Regions from separate parts of the Bacillus sp. D48C genome, predicted to be linked through region 1. Evidence: a T-box and tRNA genes for the amino acid it is inferred to sense, from the RefSeq annotation. Region 1 holds a T-box; the other holds one or more tRNA genes.
The links. A T-box is a leader RNA that pairs with one kind of tRNA and senses whether it is charged. The one in region 1 lies ahead of argS (arginine--tRNA ligase), so its partner is inferred to be a tRNA-Arg.

Region 1 (8,863 bases):
TATATGATTGTTTTCTATGATAGTTGGTGTCCGATGTGTACGGCCGTTGCAGAACGTACGAAAAAATTAGATAAAAAAGGTAAGATGAAATTTGTTTCATTTCGAGATGAAGATGTAGTTGAGAAGTATGAGCTTTCTCAAGAACTACAAAGTAAGATGGAACAAAGACTGTATATTTTTAAAAATAATAAGTGGTATGACGGCATTCAGAGCATAGATGTATTAGCAAAGGCCGTACCATCTTATTGGTTTGCCGTTCCTTTTATAAAGCTATCTATCGTACTTGGTTTTGGAAGTAAAGTATACGATTATATCGCTAACAATAGAAAACTTGTCCCAGTTGGACATTGCCGCGGTGGGGTTTGTGAAATCCCTACAAAAAAATGAAATCATCGTAATCTTTCTTTTGCACCTAGTAATAGAGCGTGATATGATGAATTTGGAATGAAAGTTGAAGGAGAGATTACAAGATGTCAAATGCTTATGAAGAATACATGCGCCAAATGGTAATCCCAATGCGCCAAGAGTTAGTGCGCTCTGGGTTTGAAGAGTTAACTACAGAAGAAGCTGTAACAGAATTTATGGAAAATACATCAGGTACAACTTTAGTAGTTGTAAACTCTGTTTGTGGTTGTGCAGCTGGTTTAGCACGTCCATCAGCAGGTCAAGCGGTTGTTCGTGCTGAAAAACAACCTGATCATCTTGTAACTGTATTCGCAGGTCAAGATAAAGATGCTACCGCAAAAATGCGTGAATACTTCGGAGAAATCCCTCCATCTTCACCATCTATGGCATTATTAAATGGAAAAGAAGTTGTTCACTTCATTCACCGTCATGAAATTGAAGGTGCAACTATGGACGAAATTATTACGAACTTAGAGCAAGCTTTCGAAAAGAATTGCTAAGGAAGGGGGAGAGTAAATCTCCCTCTTTTCTTTATATAGAGGTGAAAGAATGATAGTAACAACAGCAGGAAGAACAAATAAAGAAATGACAGCATATGCAAAGGAGGTAGCAGAAGAATTAAATCGTTCTTTTATTTTACGTAATGATATACCAGTGCATAAATTACATGAGCAGTATGAACAAGATGTACTTGTCGTAGGAAAGAACCGATTAGCTATTTATCCGAAAGGTACGGAAGAATCATTTTTCTTTCATCCGAACTCAGCGATGTTTCGTGTGAAAAGGTTAATGCGTGGAGAGCACGATCCGTTTGTACAAGCTGCTAAATTAGAGAGCGGAATGACAGTGTTAGATTGTACGCTCGGTATGGCATCAGATAGTATTGTAGCTAGTTATGTTGTTGGTGAAAGTGGAACAGTAACAGGACTTGAAGGCAATGAATATATGGCTTATATCATGAGAAATGGTTTGAAAACATGGTCTTCATCTGTTTCTGAAATCGATGAAGCAATGCAAAGAATCCTAGTAAAGCAAACGGAGCATTTTTCATTTTTAGCGCAATGTGAAGACGATAGTTACGATGTCGTTTACCTTGATCCTATGTTTGAAGAAACTGTCATAGAATCTGACGGAATTAAAGGATTAAAACACTTCGCTTTGTATCATGATATTACTGACGAAACAATTGCGAAGGCGAAGCGAGTGGCGAGAAAGCGTGTCGTATTAAAAGATTATTTCCGTAGTTCTAGATTTGAAAAACACAATTTTCACGTATACAAAAGAAAAAGTGCTAAGTTTCACTTTGGTGTAATTGACCCTTGCTAATTGTTTGAAAAGATGTATAATAAGCAATAATTAATTAAATATACTGTCTGTGATGAAGAGAGTAGTCTTTTTTAGAAGGAAAGCGAGCTGGGGATGGTGTGAGCCTAGTACGGAAGAAAAAGATGAAGCGCACTTCGGAGATGCTTCTTGAACGAATAGTAGAGAAAGCCGAGGCCCCCTGTCCTCGTTATAAACGGGAAAGTGGTTCGTAACGAACAACAAGGGTGGTACCACGGGTTAAAACTCGTCTCTTTTTTAGAGACGAGTTTTTTGTGTTTTAAAAAATAAGGAGGTTGTATCATGGATTATAAAATGCAGTTTGCGGAAAGTTTATCTAATATTTTCACGAATGAATTAACGCAAAAACAAATTTTAGATTTAATTGAAACACCGAAACAAGATGAATTTGGAGATGCAGCGTTCCCATGCTTTTCATTAGCGAAGCAATATAAAAAAGCACCAGCTCTTATCGCAAAGGAAGTTGCTGAGAAATTAAATAATCCGTTTTTTATGAAAGTAGAAGCCGTTGGTCCTTATGTAAATGTATTTTTCAATCGTGAAACTGTAAGTGATGCAGTATTAAAAACAGTTTTAGCGGAGAAAGAAGAGTTCGGTCAAAACCACTTTGGCTGTGAAAAAACAGTAGTAATTGATTATTCCTCTCCTAATATCGCGAAACCTTTTTCGATGGGGCATTTACGTTCTACAATGATAGGAAATTCGCTGAAACATATCGCTGAAAAATGTGGCTATGAAGTTGTAGGGATTAATTATATAGGAGATTGGGGAACACAGTTTGGAAAGTTAATTACGGCTTATAAAAAATGGGGAAATGAAGCAGTAGTTAAAGAAGATCCAATACGTGAGCTATTTAAGTTATATGTCCAATTCCATGAAGAGGTAAAAGACGACGAAGAACTAGAAGAAGAAGGACGTGCTTGGTTTAAGAAATTAGAAGAAGGTGATGAAGAAGCGGTAGAGCTTTGGAATTGGTTCCGTCATGAGTCCCTTAAAGAATTTTCTCGCATTTATGAACTTCTCGGCGTAGAATTTACTAATTTTCAGGGAGAAGCATTTTATAATAATTTAATGGAAGATTTTATTGGGATTTTAGAAGAACATGAGTTGCTTGAAGAATCAGAAGGTGCATTAGTCGTTAATTTAGAAGAAGAAGGAATGCCGCCTTGCTTAATTAGAAAATCAGATGGTGCGACGATTTATGCAACGCGTGACTTAACGGCAGCTTTATATCGTCAAAACACTTATGGGTTTGATAAAGCGCTATATGTTGTTGGTCCAGAACAAAGCTTACATTTCAATCAATTTTTCACCGTATTAAAAAAACTTGGCTATACTTGGGTTGATGGTATGGAACACGTACCGTTTGGCTTCATTTTAAAAGATGGTAAGAAAATGTCGACACGTAAAGGAAGAGTTATTTTACTTGAAGAAGTACTCGAAGAAGCAATCGAACTTGCAAAACAAAATATTGAAGAGAAAAATCCAAACTTAAAACAAAAAGAAGTAGTAGCAAAGCAAGTCGGTGTTGGTGCAGTCATCTTCCACGATTTAAAAAATGAGCGTATGCACAATATTGAATTCTCATTAGAAAACATGCTGAAATTTGAAGGAGAAACAGGCCCGTACGTACAGTACACACATGCACGTGCTTGTTCTATTTTAAGAAAAGAAAGTGTAGAATTTGAAACATGTACATTTGCTTTAAAAGACGATCATAGCTGGAGTGTCGTAAAATTACTAAATAAATTCCCGCAAATAATTGAAGCAGCTTTCAATAAAAATGAGCCATCGATTATTTCGAAATATATATTAGATGTAGCACAATCATTCAATAAATATTACGGTAATGTTCGTATATTAGAAGAGAGCAAAGAAAAAGACAGCAGACTCGCATTGGTTTATGCTGTGACGGTTGTATTAAAAGAAGGATTACGTTTACTTGGGGTGGAGGCACCTGAGGAAATGTAACATAGTAGTAAACTGACAAACTGGGTCTAGTATAAACCTGGTTTGTTTTTTTATTGGATATATATTTTTTTTGCAAAATCAATTAAAATCTTTTTAGAGAGGGTGATTCATATTGATTCGAACTTTTATTTTACAAATTCCTTGTCATAGAAGATTAGATAGGAGTTTTTTTAAACTACAAAAGTACATACCTTTATGTGCGCGTTGTACAGGCATGCTTATTGGTATTTTAATGTTTCCAATTTATTTTTATATGACACCTTCATTTCTTTTGGCAATCATACTATCATTTTTCGCTCAAATTCCGTTACTTATCGATGGGTTCACCCAAAAGTGGAAATGGAGAAGTAGCTCAAATTTGCTAAGAATAACTACTGGTGTATTAAGCGGTAATGGTATGGGATTATTCATTTCCTCTAGTGTTATATGGATATTATCTTAAGATATATAGTAATGGAGGTATTTACATAGATGTTCTGGATTTACTTAATTCTAATTTTTATTTCAGGCGGAAGTGGAACTGGTTTTATGATTCAAAATAAGTATACAGAAGCAATAATAGCTTTTGTTATTTGTATACTATTGTTTGGGCTACTATATTATTATCTTAAAAGAAACAAAAGAAAGAGAAAAGCAGATTGTGACGATTTAGACTGTACGGATTGTTTTGATTGTGATTGTACTTGTTAAATTTTTCTTCCAAATAAAAAGCTAGTGTATTATTAAAAATACACTAGCTTTTTTGCTTTGAAATTTTAAGAAAAGTGTAGGAATACGGCTATTATATAGAGAACTTTAGTTTTGTATATAAAAGGAGGCGTTAGATGTTGGAAACGTATGATTGGAACAATAAACTAACATATTTAAAAAACACGAGAGATTTATATTACAACGACGATTATGTAAGCTTTTTAGTAAATACAGTTTGGAAGATTACTAAGCCTGTACATATCGTTGATTACGGTTGTGGATATGGTTATTTAGGATTAGTATTAATGCCATTACTCCCAGAAGGTTCAAAGTATACAGGTATTGATAGTGGAGAAACATTATTAGCTGAAGCCAGAGAGTTGTTTCGTTTACTTCCGTATGATTCAGAATTTCTTGAAGGAGATGCTACAGAAATTGAACTGAACGATAAATACGATATAGCAATCTGTCATGCTTTCTTATTACATATGACTACTCCAGAAACAATGCTAGAAAAAATGATACATTCAGTTAAAAAGGGTGGGAAAATAATCTGTTTTGAACCACATTGGATTTCTAATATGGCTTCTTATTTACTAGATGGGGAGAAACAATCGGAATTTATTCAGCTAGGTGTTTTGCAGAAATTATTTGAAAGTGATACGCAAAGAAATGGTAAAGATGGCAATATAGGCATGAAAATACCGATATATTTAAGTGAATTAGGTGTGAAAAATATTGAATGTAGAGTAAGCGATAAAGTGAACTTTTTAGATTCAAATATGCATCACAATGATAAAAACGATTTGTATCAATCATTAAAAGAAGAGGGGATTGCAGGTGATCCGGGTGATAAGCAACAATTTGTAGAACGTTTAATAGCCAGAGGATTAACATATGATAATGCGCTAGCTCAATATGAAGCTGAACTACGATTTTTTAAAATATTTCATGTGTATTCTTCTTTTGTATACGCTCCCAATATGAAAATTACATTTGGTGACATAGTTTGTTAAAAGGTATGATGTATAAGGATTGTCGTTTAATGTCGATAAGTCGATATTCGACATAGAATCGCTGATATATTTGAATTATCGCCGATATAATTTTATGTACTAATTTCAGCTTCTACAAGATTAAAACCGCATGTTACGTTATTCCATATAATTAAACAAAATACGGAGAAAAACAATCATTTTTACTATATTTTGTTATAAATTTGAATAATATTAATTAATACCATCCATTATAAGAGATTTTAGTTGAATACATACTATATGGTGTGTAAAATCTAAGCAAGTAGCAGTTTAAATATAAATTCGAGGTGAATGCATGCTAGATTTTAAGCAGTTAGAAACTTGTTTAAAAGACAAGAGATTTGTAGATGGATTACAGGAAATAAATAATGAAATTGCATATATAAAAGAAACGAATACTTTATCCTCTGTGAAGAATTGGCTTGCCAATATTCCTTCGCATAAGGAGTTCGATATATTAATTCGCCTTACTGATGAAGGGCTTATGCACCAATACAGTTCATTCCTCATTCGTTACGCTTATAAAAAATTCCCAAATATGAGAACGCTCTCTTTATATTGTGATGAGTTAATTGATGAGCGGAAAATTCTTGAAGCGGAGCAGTTGTTAAAAGAAACTTTAGAAGAGAGTAATAAAGAAGAAATAGATGCAGATTTTTTAGCGAAAACATATTTTACGTTAGTACGATGTCTTTTAGAAATGAAACGAAACGAAGAAGCGTTAATGTATATGCAAAAAGCAGAGGAGTACAGTGCACGCTCAGTGTTTGATAAATGGGGCTACGTTTATATGCATACAGGTGAATGGGCGAAAGCGGAAGAACAATTTATTGCTGGCATGCAGCATGAAGATTGTGAAGAGTTATCTACCTATTTATTATCACAATTGTATGCGAATAAAGGAGAACAAAAACGCGCGATACAGTTAATCGATGATGCAATTGTAAAATTCCCACAAGTACCATATTTTCATTTTGAGAAGGTAAAGTATTTATTAGATTTAGAGCAATATGAAGAAATGTTAGCGGTAATAGATAACATAAATACTCAGCTGCCATATCATGCCTATAATACTTACTTTGTACATTTACGTGCAGAAGCGTTGTACAAAATGAATAAGTTTGCAGATTTACAAAAGCTATTAAGAGAAGAAAAGAGTTTAAAAGAATCTTTATATCATAATTTAGAAAAAAATCCGGATGGAAAAAAGGTTCACTTGCCGATAGTTCCTATTGTACAAAAGGATAATTATTGTGTTCCGACAAGTTTAGAGATGATGTTGCGTATATGGGGAGAGAAACGTACACAAGATGAAATAGCAGAGTTTATTTTTGATATGACAGGTTCGAAGTTTTCAGATACTGTTTCTTATTTAGAAGAATTAGGTTATGAATATCGTTATTTTAAAGGGAATGAAGAGAATTATAAGAGACTGATTGACGAAGGAATTCCTGTTTTATTAAGTATAGATATTGAGCATGCTTCACACGTACAAGTTCTATCTGGATATGATGATACATTGCAAGCTTTCTATGTTCAAGATCCAAACTTTATAGAACCAGTTCTTGTGGAATATAGTAAATTACAAGAAAAATATCGTTATACAGGCTGTTTAGCAATCACGTTTGTTCCGAAAGAAAAGAAGGAGCAACTAGCGTTTCTAAGTGAAGAAGAAAATCGTTATTTTAAATCTATTTTTTCTCTTACGGATCATTTAGATGAACATGACAAAGAGGGAATTAGTAACTTAGTACAATTTTTAAAAGAAACGAGTGATAATCCAAATACGTGGTTATATACGATAAAGCACTTAGATGTTGAAGTAGATAAAGAATTTATTTTATATTGTATCGATAAGTTAATGGAAAAGTTTCCGAACTCGGACTTTGTTAAATTGCATGGTGCACAGTGTTTTATTCGTCTTCAGGAAGTAGACAAAGCCGAGCAAATGCTGACAAGCGTTGAGAAGAAAAATAATCGTGCATTATATCATTTGATAAATGGAAGATATGCTTTTGAGCAGGAAAGTTATATAGAAGCAATTTCAAGCTTTCGTTCATCGTTACAATTAGACGCAGATCAGCCTATTGCTTGGAGTTTTCTCGCTTTATCCTATATGTATATTGATCAATCTGAAAAAGCATTGCAATACTCTCAAGTTGCGTTAGAGCGTAGTCCTGAAAGGTTTACTTTAACGAATCACGGTATAATATTAATAGATTTAGAAAGATATGAAGAAGCATATGAAATCTTTAATGACTTGTTAAAAGAATATAAATATGAAGCACATGTATGGTATGAACGAGCGAGATGTGCACATCAACTAGGAAAATTATATTTAGCAATAAAAGGGCTTAAAGTAGCGATTCATTTGGATAGTAATGCACCTTACATTTATACAAAACTTTCGGAAATATACGAATCTGATTTGAAGGATGAGGAAAGTACGAAAGAAATTTTATTAAACGGTATTGAGAATTGTGATGATAAAGCATCTCTTTACGTAAAATTAGGTGACTATCATTTTCAAAATGATAGCTTGGAAGAAGCAGAAGTATTGTATAAGCGTGCTTTAGAAGAAAATGATGAGGATGTTTATTCTCACTTCGGACTTACACAAGTTTATATGGCAAGAGAACAATACAAGGAAGCAAAAGAATATATTCTTGGTCTTGAGAAGCAAATTGAAAAGAGCCAAGATTTCCTCATGAATGCAGGAATGGTTTTATGGGATGCTGAAATTGAACTTGGTGGAAATGAAGAAGGGTTTAAAGTAGCGCTATCTAAGTTAGAAAATGGTATAAAGAAAAGTGATTATAATGTAGCAAGTGCGTTAGATGAATATGTGAATCGAATTAAAGGAACGGAATTTGTACAACGAGGTATAGCGTTTTTAAGAACGTTACACAAAGAAAGAAATGAAGTAAGTGAGTACGGTTGTTATGCAGGTATTTTATATGAATCTATTGGACAGTATGGCCAAGCGATGAAAAGATATAATAAGGCGATAGAACAAAAGGACACGGCATTACCGTATTACCGAATTGGTGAAACACTTATGGCATTAGGGCAATTGACGGAAGCAAAACAAGCGTATGAAACATGTTTAGAGCTTGATGGGAATTTCGTAGGTGTACATTTACAGCTTGCGGAAATATACGAAAAAGAAGAAAACCGTTCTAAAGAACAAAGTCATATGGTTCAGGCGATGAAGGAAGAGCCATTGCATATTAATATGGAATATTTGGCACAGCTTTCAGTAGATATGAATCTTCAGGAAGAATTGCTGACGGAACTAGAACAATTAGCGGACGAAGTACCTGAAATATGGCGTTTAGATGCGATTGCATATGTGCATGGTGCGATGAATGAAATAGATAAAGAACAAGAACAGATTGAATACGCGCTACAATTAG
Region 2 (23,184 bases), on a different contig from region 1:
TAAAATAAATAATGCAACATATAAGCTACGAAGTGGAATTTTTCCACGTACAAGTTTCGTACCTGATTTTGTTTCTATTTTCACGAAAAATAGTGGTGATAGTAGTAAACCAGCTAAAATCGTAACTTGCCAAGTTCCAGCAACGAGCCAAGCTGGAGAAAAGACAGCTGCGAAACTTAATAAAGAATAAAAACCAATACCTGCAACGGAACCCCATCCGATCCATGCTAATGGATGTTTTTTTAATTCTTCCCATAATCCCCTAAAGTTTTTGCGAAATAAAACGATAAGGAATAAAATAGGAAGAGCAAATAAAAAACGGAAGGAAGCTGTCCAAGCCCAGCTCGTTCCAGATACATTCATTGCTCTATTAATAATAAAGGTTGCAGAAAAAAAGGCAGATGATAAAAGACCTAATAAAATTGCGCGCATAAAGTATAGCACTCCTTTCGAAAATAAATAATTATGTATAGTATGATATACTTTAATTAAATAAAAGTAAACTATTTTATACTTTAAGGTGGTTTTATATATGAAAGAAAATGAAGATATACAAACGAAAGAAGTCATTCAACAAGTTGGACAGTTATTGAGACAAATTCGAAATGAACAGAAATTAAGTTTAGAAGAATTAGCTCATAAAACAGGAGTAAGTAAATTAACATTAGGAAAAATTGAAAGAGGGGAAACAAATCCGACGCTAGCTGTCATTTGGAAAATAACGAAAGGGTTATCAATTCCTTTATCCAGATTGATGGTTGTTGGAGAACCTGTAGCTGTTGCGCGCTGTGGAGAAGGATTTGCAGTAGATGAAGGACAAGCGTGGCATTTAGAAACGATGTTCCGTTATACGAAAGAAACAGGGATGGAAATGCACCGTGCTTGTTTACGATCAAATAGTATATATGAACCAGAAGCTCATCATGAAGGTGCGATTGAGCTTGTAACGATAATGAAAGGGAAAGTGTCTATTCAAGTGGAGAATGATGTATACGAATTAAATGAGTTTGATTCCATCCAATTTGAAGCGAATAAGAAGCATGTTTATAAAAATGAAGAAGAAGAAGTGGCGGTATTACATTTAACGATGAAATATTCTTCATGAAAAAATCACCTATAGAATTCTATAGGTGATTTGCTCTTCTTAAGTATATGAAATGATACCATTAGTACGAACGTGGCATAAGTAATAAACAAATGAAATAAACTAAAAATCCTGTCCCAAAACATAAAACAGCAATAACCCAAATGATACGAATAAGAGTAGAGCTAATATCAAAATATTCTCCTAAACCACCACATATACCAAATAGCATTTTATCAGTTTCGGATTTACATAACTTTTTTGACATATTCCAATCAACTCCTTTTTATATCAAACTGCATACTTTTATTCTATATGGAAATTTATGAGAAGACTATGGGGTTGTATTACATTTTTTTTTGAGAGACGATCATATTAATTGTCTTAATTTTCAGTGGATATTAAACTTGTAGTTATGAGGTGATTTTTAATAAAGGGTGGGGAAATAGGGATGACAGTATATTGGTTGACTAATGTAATGCTTGAATCAAGGTATACATATGAAGAAGAGAGAATTTCGCGAACAGAAACAGAATTATGTAGTTTACTCATTGAAGATGGACGAATTAAAAAAATTATAGAAGGGGTTGTTCAAGAAGAAGATATAGTAATGCTTGATGCTAAGCACTTATTGATGTTGCCAGCTTTCGAAGAGATGCACATTCACATTGATAAAACATATTATAGTGGCCCCTGGAAAGCTTGTAAGCCAGCAGAAAGTATTTTTACACGTTTTAATGAAGAAGAAAAAATTTTACTAAAGCAATTAGCAACTGCTCAAGATAGAGCGGAAAATATGCTAGAGTTACTACTGCGAAATGGTGCAACGAATATTAGAACGCATTGTAATGTTGATCCGATTATTGGACTTGGTAATTTGGAGGCGACGTTAGCGGCATTAGAAACATATAAAAATCGAGTGTCTAGTAGAATTGTTGCGTTTCCGCAACATGGATTATTGCGCAGTAATTCTGTGCAACTCGTGAAAGATGCGATGCGTATGGGTGCTCATCTAGTCGGAGGAGTAGATCCAGCTACAGTGGATAATGATATTGAAAAATCATTACATACAATTATGGATATCGCAGTAGAATTTAATGCGGATGTTGATATTCATTTACACGATGAGAATAATCTTGGAACGTTTACGATGAAGAGATTGGCAAGTTTAACAGAAGAAGCAGGGTGGCGAGGGCGTGTAACAATTAGTCATGCATTTGGACTTGGTGGTGTTACTGATAAAGAGGCTGAAGAAGTGGCAGAAAGACTCGCAGCTGTAAATATTGATATTACTTCAACAGTACCAATTGGTAAACAAGTAATTCCAATTCCGTTATTAGATAAAAAAGGTGTTAAAGTTTCATTAGGAAATGATAGTATTACAGATCATTGGTCACCGTTTGGAACAGGTGATATGCTTCAAAAGGCAAATCGATTAGCAGAGCGTTTTGGATGGAGTGACGAAAGGTCTTTAGGAAAAGCAATTCGCTTTATTACGGGAGGAAAAGAAACGTTAAATAATGAAGGGAAGCGGGTATGGCCGAATGTAGGGGATGAAGCGAGCTTTGTTTTGACAAATGCGACATGCACTGCTGAAGCGGTAGCACGCCAAACAGAAAAAAGTTTAGTCGTGTATAAAGGAAATATTGTTGTTGGAAGCTTAAATGAGCTGGAATTCAATAATCTTGTGTAGAAGAATCGTTTAAATACCTTGGGGAGGGTTCTAATTGTGAATATAGAACTCTTCTTTTTTATTCTTACAATATATTTTTTATAGGAAAGCTAGAAGGGATGGACATTTTGGACAATCAACATAACCAAAATTATATTATGGGAACTTTGCAATGGTTTATATTTCTATTAGCAAATTCAATCGCACTACCAATTGTCGTTGGTGGATTATTTCATCTTACGACGGAAGAAATATTTTATTTAATGCAGCGTACGTTTTTTGTAGTTGGTATATCTTCTTTCTTACAAGGATGGATTGGGCATAGACTTCCAATTGCGGATGGACCAGCTGGATCTTGGGTTGGTGTATTTACAGTACTTGCTTATGCAACTGCCGGACAAGATCAATTGCATAGTACACTGCAAATTTTAGAGTTAGGAATGATAATCTCCGGTGTTATTTTAATAGGATTAGGAGTAACTGGTTTTATAGGACGTATTTTATTTTTATTTACGCCAGTTGTGACAGGGACGTTTTTACTTTTATTATGTTTACAATTAAGTGGTGTATTTTTAAAAGGAATGCTAGGAATTACAGCTACTATTTCTCAAATCGATGGATTTACAGCGATAATTGCGTTTAGTATATTTTTGTTCGTTATTATACTGTCTAATTTTGGAAGAGGTTTTATCAAAAGTTATGCAGTTTTAATAGGATTAATTAGCGGGTGGATTATTTTTCTCATTGCAGGAAAAGTGACGGTTCCATCTCAAGTAACTCATTTTGTACAACTTCCACAAATGTTTGCTTGGGGACTTCCAAAATGGAATACTGGTATGGCAGTATCCAGTTTCGTTATGGTATGTATTTTAGTTTCAAATACAGTGGCAGCTATTATAGCGATTAATCAAGCTACCATTCATAAAGCAACTATTGAACAAAAACAGTTGAAGGATGGTACGTGGGTTGGAGGGATTTCGCATATCATTTCCTCCGTATTTTCAACTGTAGGTATCGTTCCGTTACCAGCAACGGCAGGATTTATACGCTTAACAAAACAAAAATATATACGATCGTTCTTAATGGCATGTGCGTTACTAGTCGTAATGTCTCTTTTTCCAAGTATTATTCGTTACTTAGCATCTTTACCATCGGCTGTCGCATCGGCTGTTTTAATGGCTTCGTTCGTACAATTAATTGGAATTGGATTTAATAATATAAAACAAGTGCCGATGAGTGAAAGGAATGTAACGATTTTAGGAGTGGCAGTATTATTTGGAAGTGGCGTTATGTTTTTACCGTCTGGAGCACTCCAATCCTTGCCGTCTGTTATGCAATATATATTCGGTAATGGTTTATTTGTAGGTACGGTTGTAAGTATATTGCTAGAACAAATATGGCGCGCTGGAAAGTAAGTGGATAAAAAGAGTGTACGCACTGTATAAAAGTCTAAAATAACATAGGAAATAAAGCCCATTTTCATTCACCACCTGCACATTTCGTTCATACAATATCTTGACTAAATAAACACCCAACTTACACATACACAGCTCTGGCTTAAGCAAGGAGGGTTATACCAGTTGAAGGAAAAAGCGTATCAATCTAAACCTTTACTCACAAAGAGAGAAAGAGAAGTATTTGAATTACTGGTTCAAGATAAAACAACGAAGGAAATTGCAGGTGAACTTTTTATAAGTGAAAAGACAGTTCGCAACCACATCTCAAACGCAATGCAAAAGCTAGGGGTTAAAGGACGTTCACAAGCAGTTGTGGAGCTTCTTCGTATGGGAGAGCTCGAACTATAAGAAAGCAGCCGACTTTTATACAAAGAGTCGGCTATTTTTTTGTTTGCTTCACTTGCTATATGAATGATAAGAACACTCCATACATAAATAGGTAATAAGGAGGGGATATGTTGAAAAGGATACTGTTAGTTTCAACAAGTGCTCATGATATGAATGGACACCCGACTGGTTTGTGGCTTGAAGAGCTTGCAGCTCCTTATCATTTATTTAAAAAGGCTAAGTTTGATGTTGATATTGTGTCGATAAAAGGCGGAAGAGTACCTATAGATAGAGTGTCTATTCCGAATGGTATACCTCGCGAATTCAAGCACGTTGCGTCTTTATTGCAAAATACGAGACCGATTTCAAATGTTCATTTTTCGGACTATGATGCGGTTTTATTTGGTGGTGGGCACGGGGCGATTGTAGATTTTCCAGGTAATCCATATGTAGCAAATTTGATTGAGAATATGTATAACAATAACCGGATTGTAGCGGCTGTTTGTCACGGAGTAAGCTCCTTAGTCGGTGTGAAAAATAAGGATGGCTCGTTTTTTGTTGCCGGTAAGCGTATAACGGGTTATACAAACGATGAAGAAAAAGCTGTACATTTAGAAAAGCGCGTTCCGTTTTTGTTAGAAAGTAAGTTGAAAGAAGAAGGAGCTTTGTTTTATATAGCTCCCAATTTTACGCCGCATGTGGTAGTAGATGGACATTTAATTACAGGACAAAACCCGCAGTCTAGTGTGGAAATGGGTAAGGCTATAAAAAGGGCTGTAAATAAATTATAGAAAAGGTGCTCGCTACTCATAAAGGTAGCGGGCATTTTTTCTATAGTGTAAATGAACCCTTAAACTAAAAAGATGTATTGAGTATAGTGACTTCATTTATAATTAATCGTGAATTTGCTATACTATTTTGTATGGACAAAAGGGGAGGCTCTTTTAAATGAGAAAAGTCGCATGTGCAAATACTTATATTAATAAAATCAAGCCCGTTATTAGAAAGGCGAGTTTTAGCCAATTGAAAATAGATGAAATTGCGAAATATATGGATATTAGTAAAGCTACTTTATATAAACGTTTTTCTTCGAAAGATGAAATTATTGAGGCGGTAGTAGAGGATTTCATGAACTATCTACTCGAAGGTGATGCGGATAATCAAGATGAAAGTATGTCATTTACAGAACGGTTCCAAAAGACATTTATCCATTCTTTAAAATGTGTGACATATATTTCGGATGTTTTTTTGCAAGATTTGAAAGAAGCATATCCGCATTTGTCGGATCAATTAGTCGCTGCACAACAAAATCGTAATCATAATTTGCAAATGTTTTTTGAAGCGGGTATGGAACAAGGCTACTTTAATAAGATGAACGCACAATTATTTATGGTGCAAGATGATGTGATGTTAAGACGTATTATAGATCATTCTTTTTGTATTCAGTACGATATTACGTTAAAGAAAGCGATACTTGATTTTTATCAATTGAAGAAGTATCAACTTTTTAAACCAGAGTATATAGATGCAATTGATGATTCGGAAATTGAAAAAGAAGTTATTGCTATTTTGCAAATGATTTCGTAAAAAAGCAGATCTCCCTTAATAGAGGGAAATCTGCTTTTTTAGTACATATTATTTTTGCAACTGTTTTAATACTAATTCGGCTACTGGACCACCTGAAGCTGGGTTTTGACCAGTGATAACACGATTATCTTCTAAAGCATAAGCTTCCCACGGTTGCGCGGCTTTTTCGTAAAGTCCTCCATTTTTAATGAGTTCATCTTCTGTTAAAAATGGAACGAATTGATCTAATTCAGCTAATTTTTCTTCTTCATTTGAAAAGCCTGTTACCTTCTTACCACTAATTAAACGATCCCCATTACTTAATGTAATATGAAATAAACCAGCAGCTCCATGACAAACGGAAGAAACAATTCCGCCGTTTTCATAAATGTTGCGGCAAATATTTTGAAGTTGTTTATTTTCTGGGAAGTCCCAAATAACCCCGTGACCACCTGCGTAATAAATAACAGCGTAGTCTTCTGGATTCACTTCACTCGGTTTCATTGTAGAACCGAGGCGATTCATAAACTCTTTCTTTTGATACCATTCCCAATCGACGCTCTCCGCCATTGCTAAACTATGTGGATCAATTGGTGTATAACCGCCTTGTGGGCTGACATAATCGACTTCGTAACCCGCTTCTTCTACTTTTTTTACGAAATGTACAGCTTCACCAAGCCAAAGTCCGGTAGCCCTATTTAAATTTGGATATTTTTCTACACTTGTTAATACAACTAACATTTTTTTCTTCATCATAATCCTCCTATAATGTCTCTTCTATATAAAAGTTCTGTATTCGTTTCGTTTTATTAAGTTAAAAAATGCAAATTTGAATAATCATGCCAGTCCTTTTCATATCGGATTCGAAATTAGTGTATAATAAATTTCGAACAAAGTAAACTAAAAAGACTAAAATAGTTTAGTTTGTATATTTTTCGTTGACAAACTGTAATGCTGAAACTATGATAGTTCCATGAATATCGAACAACATTCTTGTTTCGTGTCGAATTCAATTTACCCCGCTATTTTCCGGGCAGTAAGACCCCCACCTCAAAATTCAGCGGAAGCAAAGAAGTTAGGTGGGGGATCAACTCCCCGTAAAAGTCCGATTGATGAGGGCTGGTTAAAGTTTCACTTTATCGCGCGATAAGGTAATACCTTTTATACATTTAATGAAGTTGTTTAGTGGTGATACAACATTTAAATAACTTCATTTTTCATCTATAGTTTGACAATTTTAAAATTGCAATCAGGAGAGTGTTACACATGGGGAAAGATATAAGTAACCATTCGAAATGGTTTTTTTTTACATTATGTTTTATTGTTTTGTTAGGACCGATGAACGCTGTGTTATTTAATGTAGCGCTAGAGGATATTGCCAATGATTTATCAATTAGTCAATCGAAAGTAAGTTGGGTTGTAGTGGGGTATTCTTTAGTTGTCGGTATTGGTTCGATGATATATGGAAAACTGGCTGATCGTTACAGTGTAAAAAGGCTATTAATTATTTCTATTATCATATTTGTAGCTGGTTCTATTGTTGGGTTTGTGAATCAATCTTATGAGATTATCATTTTCGCAAGGTTAGTGCAGGCGAGCGGGGGAGCAGCGTTTATTTCGCTCAGTATGATTGCGGTGGCAAAATTAGTTGCTCCAGCTAAAAAACCGGGTGCGTTAGCAATGATTAGTTCTTCTATTGCATTAGCGGTTGGTATTGGACCTTTAGTTGGTGGGGCAATTACAAATACGTTAGGGTGGCCGTATTTATTTTTATTTATGGTTATTTCAATGATTGGTATTTTCTTGCTCGTAAAATTTATGCCAGAAGAGGCGCAACATACCGATGAAGTGTTTCGCTTTGATTTCATTGGAGCAGTTTTATTATTTGTATTGATTACGACCATTTTATTAGGAGTGAATATTAATAGTTGGCTTTTTGTGTTATCTGTTGCTTTCCTATTTTTATTCAGGGCTCATATGAAGAGAACAGAGTCGCCGTTTATTGATATTGAGTTGTTTACAAATAAACCATTACTTCGTTTAATAGCGGTCGGATTTATCATTAATGTGGCGTTATGTGCTAGTTTATTATTATTACCATTACTGTTAGGAAGAGGACACGGATTGTCTCCATTCGTTATTGGAATTGTATTGTTTGTTGCATCTCTCTTTGGTATTGTATCTAGTGTTATTACCGGAAAGATTATTCCTTCGTTTGGGAATGTGAGGATGATGTATGTAGCGTCTGTAGTTATGATCATGGGCTTTTTAATTTTAGGGATTATTCCGAATGGGAACTTACTCTTTATTTTATTTGCGGTTATTTTAACATTTATGAGTTATTCGGCAATTCAAGTATCATTAAACACATTTATACCCAAAACATTAAATCCAGCTAAAGTTGGAGTTGGTCTTGGTTTATATAATTTAATTAACTTTTTCGGTATGGCATTTGGACCAGCTGTAGCGAGCAAAATTATGGAATCTACAAATAGTTATCGATTGAATTTTATTTTGCTCGTCATTTTAATTTCTGCTCATTTCTTCTTATTAATGGGAATGTCTTCTTTTCAAAAAAAGATGGAGCAATGAATATGCACCTTATATAGAAGAAACCGACTTTCTTATAGAAGGTCGGTTATTTTTCTGTCTTGCAAATTACGAAAAAAAGGAGCAAAATAAAAAAGGTCCTAGTCTATACATGGGCAAATGAAAATTTTCATACAGAAGCATTTGAAGTGAGCGAACTTAAAGTGTGTAAAATATAATGATAAACATAAAAGATGATGAATGAGAAAACGGGTGATGAAGTTGAATAGAGCAATCGGTGTTATCGATTCAGGAGTTGGCGGTTTAACAGTAGCGAAGGAATTAATTCGTCAGTTGCCGAAAGAGCGTATCATATATTTAGGAGATACAGCACGTTGTCCTTATGGTCCACGTTCTCGAGAAGAAGTGCGTCAATTTACGTGGGAAATGACGGAGCATTTACTAGATTTAAATATTAAAATGTTAGTTATTGCGTGTAATACAGCAACTGCAGTTGTATTAGAAGAGATGCAAAAACAATTACCAATTCCAGTAGTAGGAGTTATTCACCCAGGATCACGTACAGCTTTAAAAGTGACAAACACGTATCATGTTGGGATTATTGGAACGATTGGAACCGTGAAAAGTGGTGCATACGAAGAGGCGTTAAAGTCTATTAATAACCGTGTTATGGTAGAAAGTTTAGCTTGTCCACCTTTCGTTGAACTTGTAGAGAGTGGGAATTTCGAAAGTGAAATGGCGTACGAAGTTGTAAGAGAAACGCTGCAACCACTGAAAAGTACCGATATTGATACCCTTATATTAGGGTGTACACATTATCCGATTTTAGGACCTGTTATTAAAAAAGTAATGGGAGATAAAGTACAACTAATTAGTTCTGGTGATGAAACAGCACGTGAAGTAAGTACAATCTTATATCATAGTAAAATGTTGAATGAAGGAGAAGAACAAAGCGATCATCTCTTCTTAACAACAGGAAAAATAGGCTTGTTTAAAGAAATTGCATCAAAATGGTTCGGTCAACCGATTGAAAATGTGAAGCATATTCATTTAGAAAAAGAATAATAGTAGAATTCATATAAGTAAGCTCCTGAGAAATCAGGAGTTTTTGTTTATCCCGCTATTTTCCGGGCAGTAAGACCCCCACCTCAAAATTCAGCGGAAGAAAAGAAGTTATGTGGGGGATGAACAAAACTCCCACTGATTAAAGTTTCACTATATAAGAGGCACAGCTTGTTCTAAAATGTGAAACGGCTCGTATACATAATAGTACAAACTTAGATTTTAGGGGGGAATGGCATGCCTAAATCCACTTTTAAATGGGTTGTTGGTGCTACTGTGAGCGCTGTTTTACTAACAGGGTGTGGCTTTATAAATCAGGAGAAAGCAACTGAACAAATTGATCCGCCAAAACAAGTTACGTATACAGAGGGTGGGAAGAAAGAAGTAGCTAAAAAAGATAAGCAAGGGCAAATGGTAAATAGAGAACTATACCTTGTTGATAAAAATGGTTATGTTGTACCACAAACATTAGCTATACCTACTCCGAAAGCAAATGAGACTGTGAAGCAAACGTTAGAATACCTTGTGAAAGATGGACCAGTAACGAATTTATTACCGAATGGGTTTCGTGCAGTCATTCCGGCGAATACAACGATGACCTTAGATTTGAAAAAGGACGGGACGGCAGTTATTGATTTCTCTAAAGAAATGAAAAACTATGCGAAAGAAGAAGAGCGGCAAATCGTTGAATCTATAGCGTGGACGTTGACGCAATTTACAGAGATAAAACAAGTGCAGTTCCAAATAAATGGTGAGAAATTGGCAAAGATGCCTGTTGGTGGTACACCGCTTGGTGAAGGAGTGAGCCGTGCAAATGGTATTAACTTCGATGATGAACAAGTAGCAGATGTAACAAATACAAAACCAGTCACACTGTATTTTATGGCGCAAAATAATAATAAACAGCAATATTACGTACCAGTAACGCGCCGCGTTGCTGAAGGAAAAGAAAATGATTATGCAGCAATTATAGATGAGCTTGTAAAAGGTCCGATTCATCAATCGCTCCTGAATGATTTTAATCCAGGCGTTAAGCTTATTACGAATCCGAAATTACAAGACGGAAATCTTACATTAAACTTTAATGAAAATATATTTGTAAACCCAGATAAAAATATGATTTCAAATTACGTATTGAAGTCGTTAGTTTTATCTTTAACAGAAAAGAAAGGTGTGAAAAATGTTTCTATTGAAGTGAATGGAAAAGCAAATCTTATAGATGAAAAGGGCGGAAAGTTAATAAAACCTGTAGATCGTCCAGAAAACGTGAATACAGGTAGTTTTTAATCTTGAATAATTTGATATACTTAAGTAAGAAAGGAGAATTGCTTTTTGGGTTCTCCTTCTTTTATTGTATACATATCATACATTTAAAATTGGCTATACTAACGAGTAGTAATTAAGAGGAGGTTATTTTTATGCGAGTAGATGGTAGAGAGAAAACAGAATTACGCCATATACATATTCATACGAATTATTTAAAACATCCAGAGGGATCTGTATTAATTGAAGTTGGGGATACAAAGGTGATTTGCTCAGCGACAATTGAAGAGCGTGTACCACCGTTTATGCGTGGAGAAGGAAAGGGCTGGGTAACAGCTGAATACGCGATGATTCCGCGTGCAACAGAACAACGTACAATTAGAGAGTCAAGCAAAGGGAAAGTAACAGGACGTACAATGGAAATTCAGCGTCTAATTGGACGAGCATTACGTGCGGTAGTTGATTTAGAAGCGCTTGGCGAGAGAACAGTTTGGATTGACTGTGATGTTATCCAAGCAGATGGTGGAACGAGAACAGCGTCTATTACAGGTGCATATGTAGCGATGGTACTAGCTTTTGAGAAGTTATTACAAGCAGAAAAAGTATCTAAAATTCCAGTAAAAGACTATTTAGCAGCAACGTCAGTAGGGATTGTTGAAGAGCAAGGTGTTGTTTTAGATTTAAACTATGCAGAAGATTCTAAAGCAGACGTTGATATGAACGTGATTATGACTGGAAAAGGCCAATTTGTTGAAGTGCAAGGAACTGGAGAAGAAGCGACGTTTAGTAGAGCGCAGTTAAATGAACTACTTGATGCTGCGGAAAAAGGCATTTTCCAACTGATTGATATGCAAAAAGAAGCTTTAGGCGACATCGTATCTCATATAGAGTAGAGGTGGAAAGTATGAAACAAGTTGTTGTAGCGACAAAAAATATGGGTAAAGTACGTGAGTTTGCTGAGTTATTTGAGCGATTTGATTTAGAAGTAAAATCATTACACGATTTTCCTCATATTGAAGAAGTTGAAGAAACAGGTGAAACATTTGAAGAAAATGCGATCTTAAAAGCGGATAGTTTGAGTAGACAGCTGAATTCGATCGTAATTGCGGATGATTCGGGTCTTATTGTAGATGCTTTAAACGGAAAACCAGGAGTGTATTCAGCGCGTTTTGCTGGTGAACTGAAAAATGATCAAGCAAATATCGATAAAGTGTTACAAGAATTAAATGGCATTGACTTTGAAAAGCGTAAAGCACGTTTCTATTGTGCATTAGCAGTTGCTTTCCCTGAAGGTGATAAAAAGCCTGTCATTGTAAATGGGACATGTGAAGGATTTATTTTAGAACAACGCCGCGGAGAAAATGGTTTTGGATACGATCCGATCTTTTATGTGGAAGAATACAAAAAAGCAATGGCGGAATTAAGTTCAGATGAGAAAAATGCTATTAGCCACCGTGGTCGTGCTCTTCGTAAGTTAGAAGAAAAAATCCCGGAATGGTTTTTAGGAGAATAAGGGAGAGAGTATGATGAAAGCTTTAATCGTAAGCGATAGTCATAGCTCTGTGAAGGAATTACAGCAGTTGAAAGAGAAATATGAAGGGAAAGTAGATATCATGATTCATTGCGGTGATTCAGAGCTAACGCCTGCTCATGAAGAAATGCAAGGTTTCCGTGTTGTAAAAGGAAACTGTGATTATGCTAACTTTCAAGATGAAATTGTAACTGATGTAAATGGAATTCGCTTCTTAGTTGTGCATGGACATCGCCATAATGTGAAAATGACATTACAAACGCTAGCGTACCATGCGGAAGAAGTAGGAGCGCAAGTTGCATGCTTCGGACATTCTCACGTATTAGGTGCGGAATTAATCGACGGCGTTTTATTTATTAATCCAGGCAGTATTTTATTACCACGTCAGCGTGTAGAAAAGACATTTGCTGTATTAGAAATGGATGAAAATCAAATGGAAGTTCGTTTTGAAACATTAGACGGACAACTAGTTGAACAAGCAGTTTTTAAAAGAGGATAATAAAATTTATCCTCTTTTAAAAAAGGTGTTGACTTTATGTATGGTTATACATATAATAAATATTGTCGATAGGGCAACGGCGCTAACGAAGAAAAGAAAATAACATATGCGGGTGTAGTTTAGTGGTAAAACAAGAGCCTTCCAAGCTCTGGTCGAGAGTTCGATTCTCTTCACCCGCTCCATGTCCCAGTAGCTCAGCCGGATAGAGCATACGCCTTCTAAGCGTACGGTCGGGAGTTCGAATCTCTCCTGGGACGCTAACAAAAACCTTGTTATCTTTTGATAACAAGGTTTTTGTTTGTCTAAAAATTGATGTTTGGGTTATAAGTGTAGTTCATTCTTAATATCTGCGACCTTTCCTTCGATATTAAGCAGTTGCATATGTACTTCTTTTTCTTAAATAAAAAGAGCGCCGTTTATCCCGCTATTTGCCGGGCAGTAAGACCCCCAACTCAAAATTCAGCGGAAGCAAAGAAGTTAGGTGGGGTCGGGCTGTCCGTAAAAGTCCGATTGGTGAGGGTTGATTAAAGTTACACTTTATGCGCCCTGTTCCTCATATTTAATTTAAAGAATCAATAGGCTTATGGTAGAACTCAAATCCATATCCAGATTCTCCTAATTGTTCACTTGCAATGTTATAAAAGTTTTTACCATTCTAGTGTGATTGAGTAGCCGTTATCGGAACTTATCCCTGATAGTGTGTTACAATTAATAGAAGCGGAAAACGAGAATCTCCAATTGACTGGACGTGTGATTAGTTGGACAGTTTAAGAAGGTTGTATAAAAAGGGAGATGGCGCAAAGATGGCGAGAACAAAAGAGAATGATTTAACGGAGAAATTGGCAGAAGGTCAACGGAAATATGGTGACGGCAACTTTACAGTACAGAACATCGGTGATGAAACTAATCCGAATTGGACTGTCGTAAAAAATGTGAGGAAGGGATCGGCAGGCATTCGCGAAGGAGAAGATATATTAAGACTGCGATCAAAATATATAAAATAGTACGGAATGGGCGGAGCGGGAGTTCGAATCTCTCCTGGGACGCTAAAAAAACCTTGTTATCTTTTGATAACAAGGTTTTTTGTTTTAAATTAGTTATTAATAAACTTCTCAAATACAAAACCATAATCTTTCACATTGTATTGTTTCTTCGTATCAACAAGCCAGTTAAAGGCAATCTCGTTCATCTCTTTAAATTGCTCTGCTAAGTTTACTTGTGCGTTTGAAATACGGCTGAAAGCATTAGATGCCATATCTAAACTTTTATGTGCATATTGTAAAGTAATGTCGTTGTCGTATGAAATTTCTTCAATTTTAAGTAAAGCCTTATATAAATCTTTTAATTCTTCAATATGTTTTTTATGAACATCAATTGAGTAATGCTCATCTCCCATTTGAAACTTAATTTCTATATCTAAATCAATCGTTCCTGCAGTTTCAAGTGCTACGTTTTTAATTTGATATTTACTATAGCTATAGCGGCGCAGTGTGCGTTTTTTACTTGTTGCGCTTGTACCATCTAGGTGGAGTAATCCTTTGTTTGTGAAGCAATATTCATCTGATTTGGATTTAATTAGAAAATAAATTTTCTCTCCATCTTCGTGCATCACGTAATCATCAGCATCAACTTTATCGTAATCTTTCGGTGTAATGACAGAACCTACATCGCTTAACCCTAAAACATCAGCAGCTACTTTTTTGAACATATATAATCCCCCTTGTAAATTAAATTCTTAATTGTACAAAAATATATTAACATGATTTTCATTTTTTGTTTTCTTGTAATACGAAAATATCTGAAGGTAAGTTAAGAAAAGTAACGCATAATTATTTTGATCCTAAATTATTTAGTAAATCTATTAGTCTAAGAGTCGATTCGCCGAAAAGTAACCAAGAGAAAAAAGCTAATTTTGCAAGTGATTATAGAGAAATTTCGTGAAAACACCTCAAGCGATATGAGGTGTTTTTCAATCCCTTTTTGAAATCTTACAATTCTGTAAGGTAACTGTAAGGTAGTTCGATGGTAAGAAATTGCTAATCTTTTATAATGAAGATAACAACGATAAAACGAGGAGGAAGAAATGATGAAAGGGTTAGTTGTAACGGGCTTAACGGTTGCTTTTGGATTTGTAGCGTATGAGAAATTAACGTATGTAGTCGATGTTGTGAAACATTTGATTGCTTAGAGAAAACAGCTATGAGAGGGAAAGGGAATGAGTGAATGAATGGAATGGTTATTTGGAATTATAGGTACTTGTAGTGTAGTGTTATTGTTCTTTGTCCCAAGTGGTATACTTAGTTCGACAACAAGTTTGTTCTTCTTAAGTTTGTTTGCTTGTACGATGCTTATTATTATGTTTTTAATGAAGCGAAGTAAACCAATCTTCTATTTTAGCATGATTGTTATGGCAATTATTGTTCTCCAAATTATTACCCTTGTAATATACCCCACAATTATAAAAGCTTTCCATTAATGATGAATCCTCTGCGCTTGTTGCTGGGGATTTTTATTTGTACAATTTTAATTTTTAGTAGAGATTTACTCGTATCGGAATATAAAAATTAAATATTTTTATATTTCAAACAAATGATTTAGGGATGTTGTGTTCTCATTACGCATTTGATATATTTACTTTGAGCATAATTAAAATCAAGAAAAAGAGGCGGACGTATGGATAAAAAAGAAAATACGGTCGTATTGTTTCCACAACTATCAGAGCGCTATATTGATGAAGGTTTTTTAGCGCTGAAAGAGCGGAAATTCGAAGATGCATTGCGTTGCTTTGAAATATTACGTCAGTATAATGCGGAAACGGAACAAACGGAATTAGCTTCAGTTATTTGTTTACTCGAATTAAAACGTATGGAAGAAGCGAAAGATAAATGTGAACAGTTGCTTAAAACAGGAGTTGTCTTATTTGGTGATATTCTTGAAACGTACGTAACAATTTTAGTTCAAACAAATGATTATGAAGGTGTTATTGAAACTGTTGAAAAGGTTTTACAAACGAAAGATATAATGCCTGATCAAAAGGAAAAATTAGCGCAGCTTGCTTTATTTGCAGAAGGTATGCTAAATGAGGGAGACGCATCGCTAGTGGATTCAAACTTTGAATTGGATGAGTTTACTAATGAAATTTTTGGAGAAAACTTTGGACAGAAGCTAAGAGCGATTCAGCGACTTTCGTTAAAAGATTTAGATCTTGCATTACCTGTTTTAAAGAAATTTTTAATAGACGAAGAGCAGCACCCCTATTTGAAAACTTCTATTTTGTATAAAATGATAGAAAGTCAGGTAGAAGAAGAAATAGAGGTAGAAAAGTTTGGAAATACGATTAAGGTGATTCCAGCATTTACAGGTCATAATGAGGAGCAATCCAATAACATTATACATAAATTATCAAGCCGATTAGAGCAAAATTATCCCGATATATTTGAAGCGATGGTTACATATTGGAAAGAGTTGCAAATTAGCGTTTTCCCATTCGCTCTATTAATGGATAAAGAAGAGATTTGGTCAGCTGTTTTAGAGAGAATTGGAAGAAAGCGTTTCGGATTGGCTATTGATGAAGAAGAGCTTATGGCAGCATATAATATCGAATTGGAAGAGTTTCATATTGCCTATCAATGGTTATTACGTGTTGAAAGAGAAGGATATTTGCCCGTATAATTATGAAAAAGAATCGTTCAGTTCTTGAAACGAGCATATTCTATGTTATAATGTAAGGGTTGCAAAAGGCAGAAATCTGCCTGTTTGTAAGAGAAGAGAAGTGCAATTCTCTTACTTAATATGTTTCATATTATTCTCGAACAAAATATACCGTAGTTGTCTTCTGGGCAATTAGTAGATTGGAACATTATATCTGAAAGCTTTTGCTAGAGGGTTATTTGTGTATTTGTTATTTCAAAAAAGAGATAATGAAGATTTTAATCTATAGAGGTATGTGCATACATTATTATAGTTGGAGGGAAAGAATAAATGTCTACAAAATGGGAAAAATTAGAAGGTAACGTTGGCGTTTTAACAATCGAAGTTGATGCTAAAGAAGTAAACAACTCTATCGACGCTGCGTTCAAAAAAGTAGTAAAAACAATTAACGTACCAGGTTTCCGTAAAGGAAAAATGCCTCGTCCATTATTCGAACAACGCTTTGGTATTGAATCTTTATACCAAGATGCTTTAGATATCATTTTACCAAAAGCATACGGTGAAGCGATTGAAGAAGCTGGTATCTTCCCAGTTGATCATCCTGAAATCGACATCGAGAAGTTCGAAAAAAATGCTAACCTTATCTTCACTGCAAAAGTTACAGTGAAACCTGAAGTTAAATTAGGTGAGTACAAAGGTTTAGCAGTAGAAAAAGTTGAAACAACTGTAACTGACGAAGATGTAGAGAACGAATTAAAATCTTTACAAGAGCGTCAAGCTGAACTAGTTGTTAAAGAAGAAGGAACTGTTGAAAACGGTGATACAGCTGTAATCGACTTCGAAGGTTTCGTTGATGGCGAAGCATTTGAAGGCGGAAAAGGCGAAAACTACTCTCTAGCAATCGGTTCTGGTACATTCATCCCAGGTTTCGAAGAGCAAGTAATCGGTCTTAAATCTGGTGAGTCTAAAGACGTTGAAGTATCATTCCCAGAAGAGTACCATGCTGCTGAATTAGCTGGCAAACCAGCAACATTCAAAGTAACAATTCACGAAATCAAAACAAAAGAACTTCCTGAGTTAAACGACGAGTTCGCTAAAGAAGCAGACGAAGCGGTTGCAACTCTTGATGAATTAAAAGCAAAACTTCGCACAAACTTAGAAGAAGGCAAAAAGCACGAAGCTGAGCACAAAGTACGTGACGAAGTAGTAGAATTAGCTGCTGCTAACGCTGAAATCGAAATTCCAGAAGCTATGATCAACACTGAGTTAGATCGTATGGTTCGTGAATTCGAGCAACGTTTAAGCCAACAAGGTATGAACCTTGAGCTTTACTACCAATTCACAGGTACTGACGCTGACAAATTAAAAGAGCAAATGAAAGAAGATGCACAAAAACGTGTAAGAATCAATCTTGTTCTTGAAGCTATCATTGAAGCTGAAAACATCGAGGTTACTGAAGAAGAAGTAACTGCAGAAGTTGAAAAAATGGCTGAAATGTACGGTATGCCAGTAGACGCTATCAAGCAAGCTCTTGGAAGTGTAGACGCTTTAGCTGAAGATCTTAAAGTGCGTAAAGCTGTAGACTTCTTAGTAGAAAACGCTGCATAATAAAATAACAAGGCACGATTTTAATCGTGCCTTGTTTTATAAATATAGAAATATATTTATAAAACTTTTCGATGGAGAAGGAAATGTTCCTTTACAAGTCGAATATACATATTTCAAAAGTTTTAAAATTTTTTTATTTGTACATAACTAGTCATATTATTTGTATTTCTCGCCACGTAGTGACATAATATGTATTTACATACGATACATTTATCGTGTACATACGAAGGCAAGAGGTTAGCACTTTGTAAGGGGTGTGAAAATATGTTTAAATTTAATGATGAAAAAGGGCAATTAAAATGTTCTTTCTGTGGTAAAACACAAACGCAAGTTCGAAAGTTAGTGGCAGGTCCAGGTGTTTACATTTGTGACGAGTGTATCGAACTTTGTACTGAAATTGTACAAGAGGAGCTTGCGAAGGACGAAGAAGTAGAATTCAAAGATGTACCGAAACCGGTAGAAATTCGTGAAATCTTAGATGAGTATGTCATCGGGCAAGATAGCGCGAAAAAAGCACTAGCGGTAGCGGTATATAATCATTACAAACGCATTAATTCTAACAGCAAAATTGATGATGTAGAATTAGCGAAGAGTAATATCGCACTTATCGGGCCAACAGGTAGTGGTAAAACATTACTGGCACAAACGTTAGCGCGTATTTTAAATGTTCCATTTGCAATCGCGGACGCAACATCTTTAACAGAAGCTGGATATGTTGGGGAAGATGTAGAAAATATCTTACTAAAATTAATTCAAGCAGCTGATTATGATGTAGAGAAAGCGGAAAAAGGAATCATTTATATTGATGAGATTGATAAAGTGGCACGTAAGTCCGAAAATCCATCAATTACACGTGATGTATCTGGTGAAGGTGTGCAGCAGGCACTTCTGAAAATTTTAGAAGGTACTGTAGCAAGCGTTCCACCTCAAGGTGGTCGTAAGCATCCGCACCAAGAGTTCATTCAAATTGATACAACGAACATCTTATTCATTTGTGGTGGAGCGTTTGATGGCATTGAGCCGATTATTAAACGTCGCCTTGGTGAGAAAGTAATTGGATTTGGTTCTGAGAAGAAAAATGCTGATGTAAATGAGAAGCATGTTTTATCTCACGTATTACCAGAGGATCTTTTAAGATTTGGTTTAATTCCAGAGTTTATCGGTCGTCTTCCAGTTATTGCGAACCTAGAGCCACTTGATGAAGATGCTCTTGTTGATATTTTAACGAAACCGAAAAATGCACTTGTTAAGCAATTCCAAAAACTATTGGAGCTTGACGATGTTGAGTTAGAGTTTGAAGAAGGTGCACTAATCGAAATTGCGAAAAAAGCAATTGAACGTAAAACGGGTGCTCGTGGACTTCGTTCTATTATTGAAGGCTTAATGCTTGATGTAATGTTCGAACTTCCATCTCGTAAAGATATCGAGAAGTGTATTCTTACAAAAGAAACAGTAGCTGATAATGAACCGCCAAAATTGGTGTTACAAGACGGTACTGTACTTGATACAAAAACATCTGCATAATGCGAAAGGGAAACAGCAATTTTTATAATTGCTGTTTTTCTTTATGTTTAGCTACGTTCCTCCGCGGAAATACTAAGAGATAAAATATTGCGGGAGGAAATAAATAATGAGCTGGACAAATATATTTTTAGTTGTTCAACTTGTTTTTGGTGTAATTGTCGGATTATATTTCTGGCATTTACTTCGAAATCAACGAACACAAAAAGTTTCAATTGATCGAGAATCGAAAAAAGAATTAGAACAGCTTCGTAAAATGCGTGAGATTTCTTTAACAGAGCCGCTAGCAGAAAAGGTGCGTCCTACAACCTTTTTAGATATTGTAGGGCAAGAGGACGGGATTAAGTCGTTAAAAGCGGCTCTTTGTGGTCCGAATCCGCAACATGTAATCATATATGGCCCGCCAGGTGTTGGGAAAACAGCGGCAGCACGTCTTGTATTAGAAGAAGCGAAACGAAATCCTAAATCTCCATTTCGTACGAATGCAACATTTATTGAACTTGATGCGACGACAGCTCGGTTTGATGAACGTGGTATCGCAGACCCTTTAATTGGTTCGGTGCATGATCCGATTTATCAAGGTGCTGGGGCGATGGGACAAGCAGGTATTCCGCAACCGAAAAAAGGTGCTGTAACAGATGCGCATGGTGGTATTTTGTTTATTGATGAGATTGGCGAACTCCATCCGATTCAAATGAACAAAATGTTAAAGGTGTTAGAAGATCGAAAAGTATTTTTAGAAAGTGCGTACTATAGTGAAGAAAATACGATGATTCCAACATATATACATGATATTTTCCAAAAAGGCTTACCGGCAGATTTTCGCTTAGTTGGAGCAACGACACGTTCGCCAGAGGAAATTCCTCCTGCTATTCGGTCACGTTGCTTAGAAGTATTTTTCCGTGAATTAGATACGGAAGAAATTCAAAAAGTAGCGAAAAATGCCGCGGAAAAAGTAGAAATGCAAATAGGCGAAAATGGTATTGAAATGATTGGGATGTATGCAAGAAATGGACGAGAAGCGATTAATCTCGTGCAAATCTCTGCTGGTATGGCGATAAATGAAGAACGTTCTTTCATTAAAGATGAAGATATAGAGTGGGTTGTTCACTCAAGTCAGCTTACACCGAAATACGAAAAGCACATTTATCCGATTCCAAGGATTGGTCTTGTAAATGGTCTTGCTGTATACGGACCAAATACAGGTGCGTTATTAGAAATTGAAGTAACAGCAATTCCGGCGAAAGATAAAGGGTCGGTAAATGTTACCGGAATTGTAGAAGAAGAAAGTATTGGTAGTCAAACGAAATCGATTCGCCGTAAAAGTATGGCAAAAGGCTCTGTTGATAATGTATTAACAGTACTTCGTTCTTTAGATGTGTTGCCAGAAGGATACGATATACATATTAATTTTCCAGGTGGTATCCCAATTGATGGACCTTCTGCAGGAATCGCTATGGCAACAGGTGTATATTCTGCGGTGCATCGCACATATGTAAATAATGAAGTAGCGATGACAGGTGAAATAAGTATACACGGAGAAGTAAAGCCTATTGGTGGCGTGTACGCAAAAATAAAAGCTGCGAAAAAAGCGGGAGCTAAGAAAGTCATTATTCCTGCTGAAAATATGCAACCATTTTTGTATACTATAAAGGGAATCGAAATTATTCCTGTCCGTAAGTTAAAAGAAGTATTTGAGTTAACATTTATGCAAGAAAATGCGCATAGAGAGCTAGATGTACATACTAACGTAGACGAAACAGATGCACAATCTATGTAAAAATAAACAATAATAAAATTTGCCAGACTTCGTTTAAGTTTGTATGCTTAATCGGAGTCTTTTTTCTTTTCGTGAGGTAGAAAAATAAGCTATTTATAATTGCGAGGAATCTCAGCAATTGCATCTAGGTGTATTGTAATATAAAATAGTTGAACAGGAGTTTAATTTATTATGGAGGTGCTATGTCTAGTATGAATACGAACGAAAGAATCGTGCCCCTCCTACCATTAAGAGGCGTTCTCGTATATCCAACGATGGTTTTGCATCTTGATGTAGGACGTGATAAATCGATACAAGCACTAGAGCAGGCGGCAATGGATGAAAATATCATCTTTTTAGCAATGCAAAAAGAAATGAATATCGATGATCCGAAAGAAGATGACATATATAGTGTAGGTACAGTGGCGAAAGTCAAGCAAATGTTAAAATTGCCGAACGGTACGCTTCGTGTCCTTGTGGAAGGTTTACATAGAGCAGAAGTAATAGAGTTTATCGAAGAAGAAAATATAGTACAAGTGTCTATTAAAACGGTAACTGAAGAAGTAGAAGATGATTTAGAAGAGAAAGCTCTTATGCGTACGTTACTGGAGCATTTCGAACAATATATTAAAGTTTCGAAAAAAGTTTCAAATGAAACATTTGCAACGGTAGCTGATGTAGAAGAACCAGGGAGATTAGCTGATCTAATTGCTTCTCACTTGCCGATTAAAACGAAGCAGAAACAAGAGATTCTAGAGATTGTATCTGTAAAAGAACGATTACATACACTTATTTCAATTATTCAAGATGAACAAGAGTTACTTAGCCTAGAAAAGAAGATTGGACAAAAAGTGAAACGTTCAATGGAGCGCACGCAAAAAGAATATTTCTTACGTGAGCAAATGAAGGCGATTCAAACTGAACTTGGCGACAAAGAAGGTAAGGGCGGAGAAGTAGAAGAACTTCGTGAAAAAATTGAACAGTCAGGAATGCCTGAAGAAACAATGAAGGCTGCGCTGAAAGAATTAGATCGTTATGAAAAGTTACCAGCAAGTTCTGCGGAGAGTGGTGTTATTCGCAATTATATTGATTGGTTATTAGCGCTTCCGTGGACAGAGGCAACAGAAGATATAATTGATCTTGCTCATTCAGAAGAGATTTTAAATAACGATCATTACGGTCTTGAAAAAGTGAAAGAGCGTGTACTTGAATATTTAGCTGTACAGAAGTTAACGAATTCATTAAAAGGACCTATCCTTTGTTTAGTAGGCCCTCCTGGGGTCGGCAAAACTTCGTTAGCGCGTTCAATTGCAACATCATTGAATCGTAAATTTGTCCGTGCATCTCTTGGTGGTGTGCGTGATGAATCTGAAATTCGTGGTCACCGCCGTACATATGTTGGAGCAATGCCAGGACGCATTATTCAAGGTATGAAAAAGGCGAAAACAGTTAATCCAGTCTTCTTATTAGATGAGATTGATAAAATGTCTAACGATTTCCGTGGAGATCCATCAGCGGCATTACTTGAAGTATTAGATCCAGAACAAAACCATAACTTCAGTGATCATTACATTGAAGAACCATATGATCTATCGAAAGTTATGTTTGTAGCAACCGCTAATACACTTTCAAGT

Region 2: it encodes a tRNA-Arg, which carries the amino acid that the T-box ahead of argS (arginine--tRNA ligase) is inferred to sense. The anticodon was not compared.

What each region holds. Positions count from the first base shown of each region.
Region 1 covers NZ_JBKFAQ010000015.1:78,353-87,215, forward strand. Annotated here, with positions in the region: gene ACLBXA_RS26000 (thiol-disulfide oxidoreductase DCC family protein) at 4-387, shown strand; gene ACLBXA_RS26005 (BrxA/BrxB family bacilliredoxin) at 471-905, shown strand; gene ACLBXA_RS26010 (class I SAM-dependent methyltransferase) at 955-1,731, shown strand; T-box leader at 1,772-1,986, shown strand; gene argS (arginine--tRNA ligase) at 2,032-3,720, shown strand; gene ACLBXA_RS26020 (DUF2085 domain-containing protein) at 3,833-4,162, shown strand; gene ACLBXA_RS26025 (hypothetical protein) at 4,192-4,410, shown strand; gene ACLBXA_RS26030 (class I SAM-dependent methyltransferase) at 4,548-5,426, shown strand; gene ACLBXA_RS26035 (tetratricopeptide repeat protein) at 5,743-8,863, shown strand, end outside.
Region 2 covers NZ_JBKFAQ010000001.1:365,248-388,431, forward strand. Annotated here, with positions in the region: gene ACLBXA_RS01990 (DMT family transporter) at 1-432, opposite strand, end outside; gene ACLBXA_RS01995 (helix-turn-helix domain-containing protein) at 533-1,105, shown strand; gene ACLBXA_RS02000 (PspC domain-containing protein) at 1,167-1,352, opposite strand; gene ACLBXA_RS02005 (amidohydrolase family protein) at 1,536-2,777, shown strand; gene ACLBXA_RS02010 (purine/pyrimidine permease) at 2,876-4,171, shown strand; gene gerE (spore germination transcription factor GerE) at 4,337-4,561, shown strand; gene ACLBXA_RS02020 (type 1 glutamine amidotransferase domain-containing protein) at 4,669-5,331, shown strand; gene ACLBXA_RS02025 (TetR/AcrR family transcriptional regulator) at 5,489-6,127, shown strand; gene ACLBXA_RS02030 (type 1 glutamine amidotransferase domain-containing protein) at 6,176-6,859, opposite strand; gene ACLBXA_RS02035 (MFS transporter) at 7,373-8,698, shown strand; gene racE (glutamate racemase) at 8,912-9,721, shown strand; gene gerM (spore germination protein GerM) at 9,956-11,005, shown strand; gene rph (ribonuclease PH) at 11,137-11,874, shown strand; gene ACLBXA_RS02055 (XTP/dITP diphosphatase) at 11,886-12,494, shown strand; gene ACLBXA_RS02060 (metallophosphoesterase) at 12,508-13,011, shown strand; tRNA gene ACLBXA_RS02065 (tRNA-Gly) at 13,120-13,193, shown strand; tRNA gene ACLBXA_RS02070 (tRNA-Arg) at 13,195-13,268, shown strand; gene ACLBXA_RS02075 (hypothetical protein) at 13,815-14,015, shown strand; gene ACLBXA_RS02080 (PH domain-containing protein) at 14,105-14,719, opposite strand; gene ACLBXA_RS02085 (hypothetical protein) at 15,239-15,487, shown strand; gene ACLBXA_RS02090 (hypothetical protein) at 15,685-16,683, shown strand; gene tig (trigger factor) at 16,993-18,270, shown strand; gene clpX (ATP-dependent protease ATP-binding subunit ClpX) at 18,535-19,794, shown strand; gene lonB (ATP-dependent protease LonB) at 19,901-21,571, shown strand; gene lon (endopeptidase La) at 21,754-23,184, shown strand, end outside.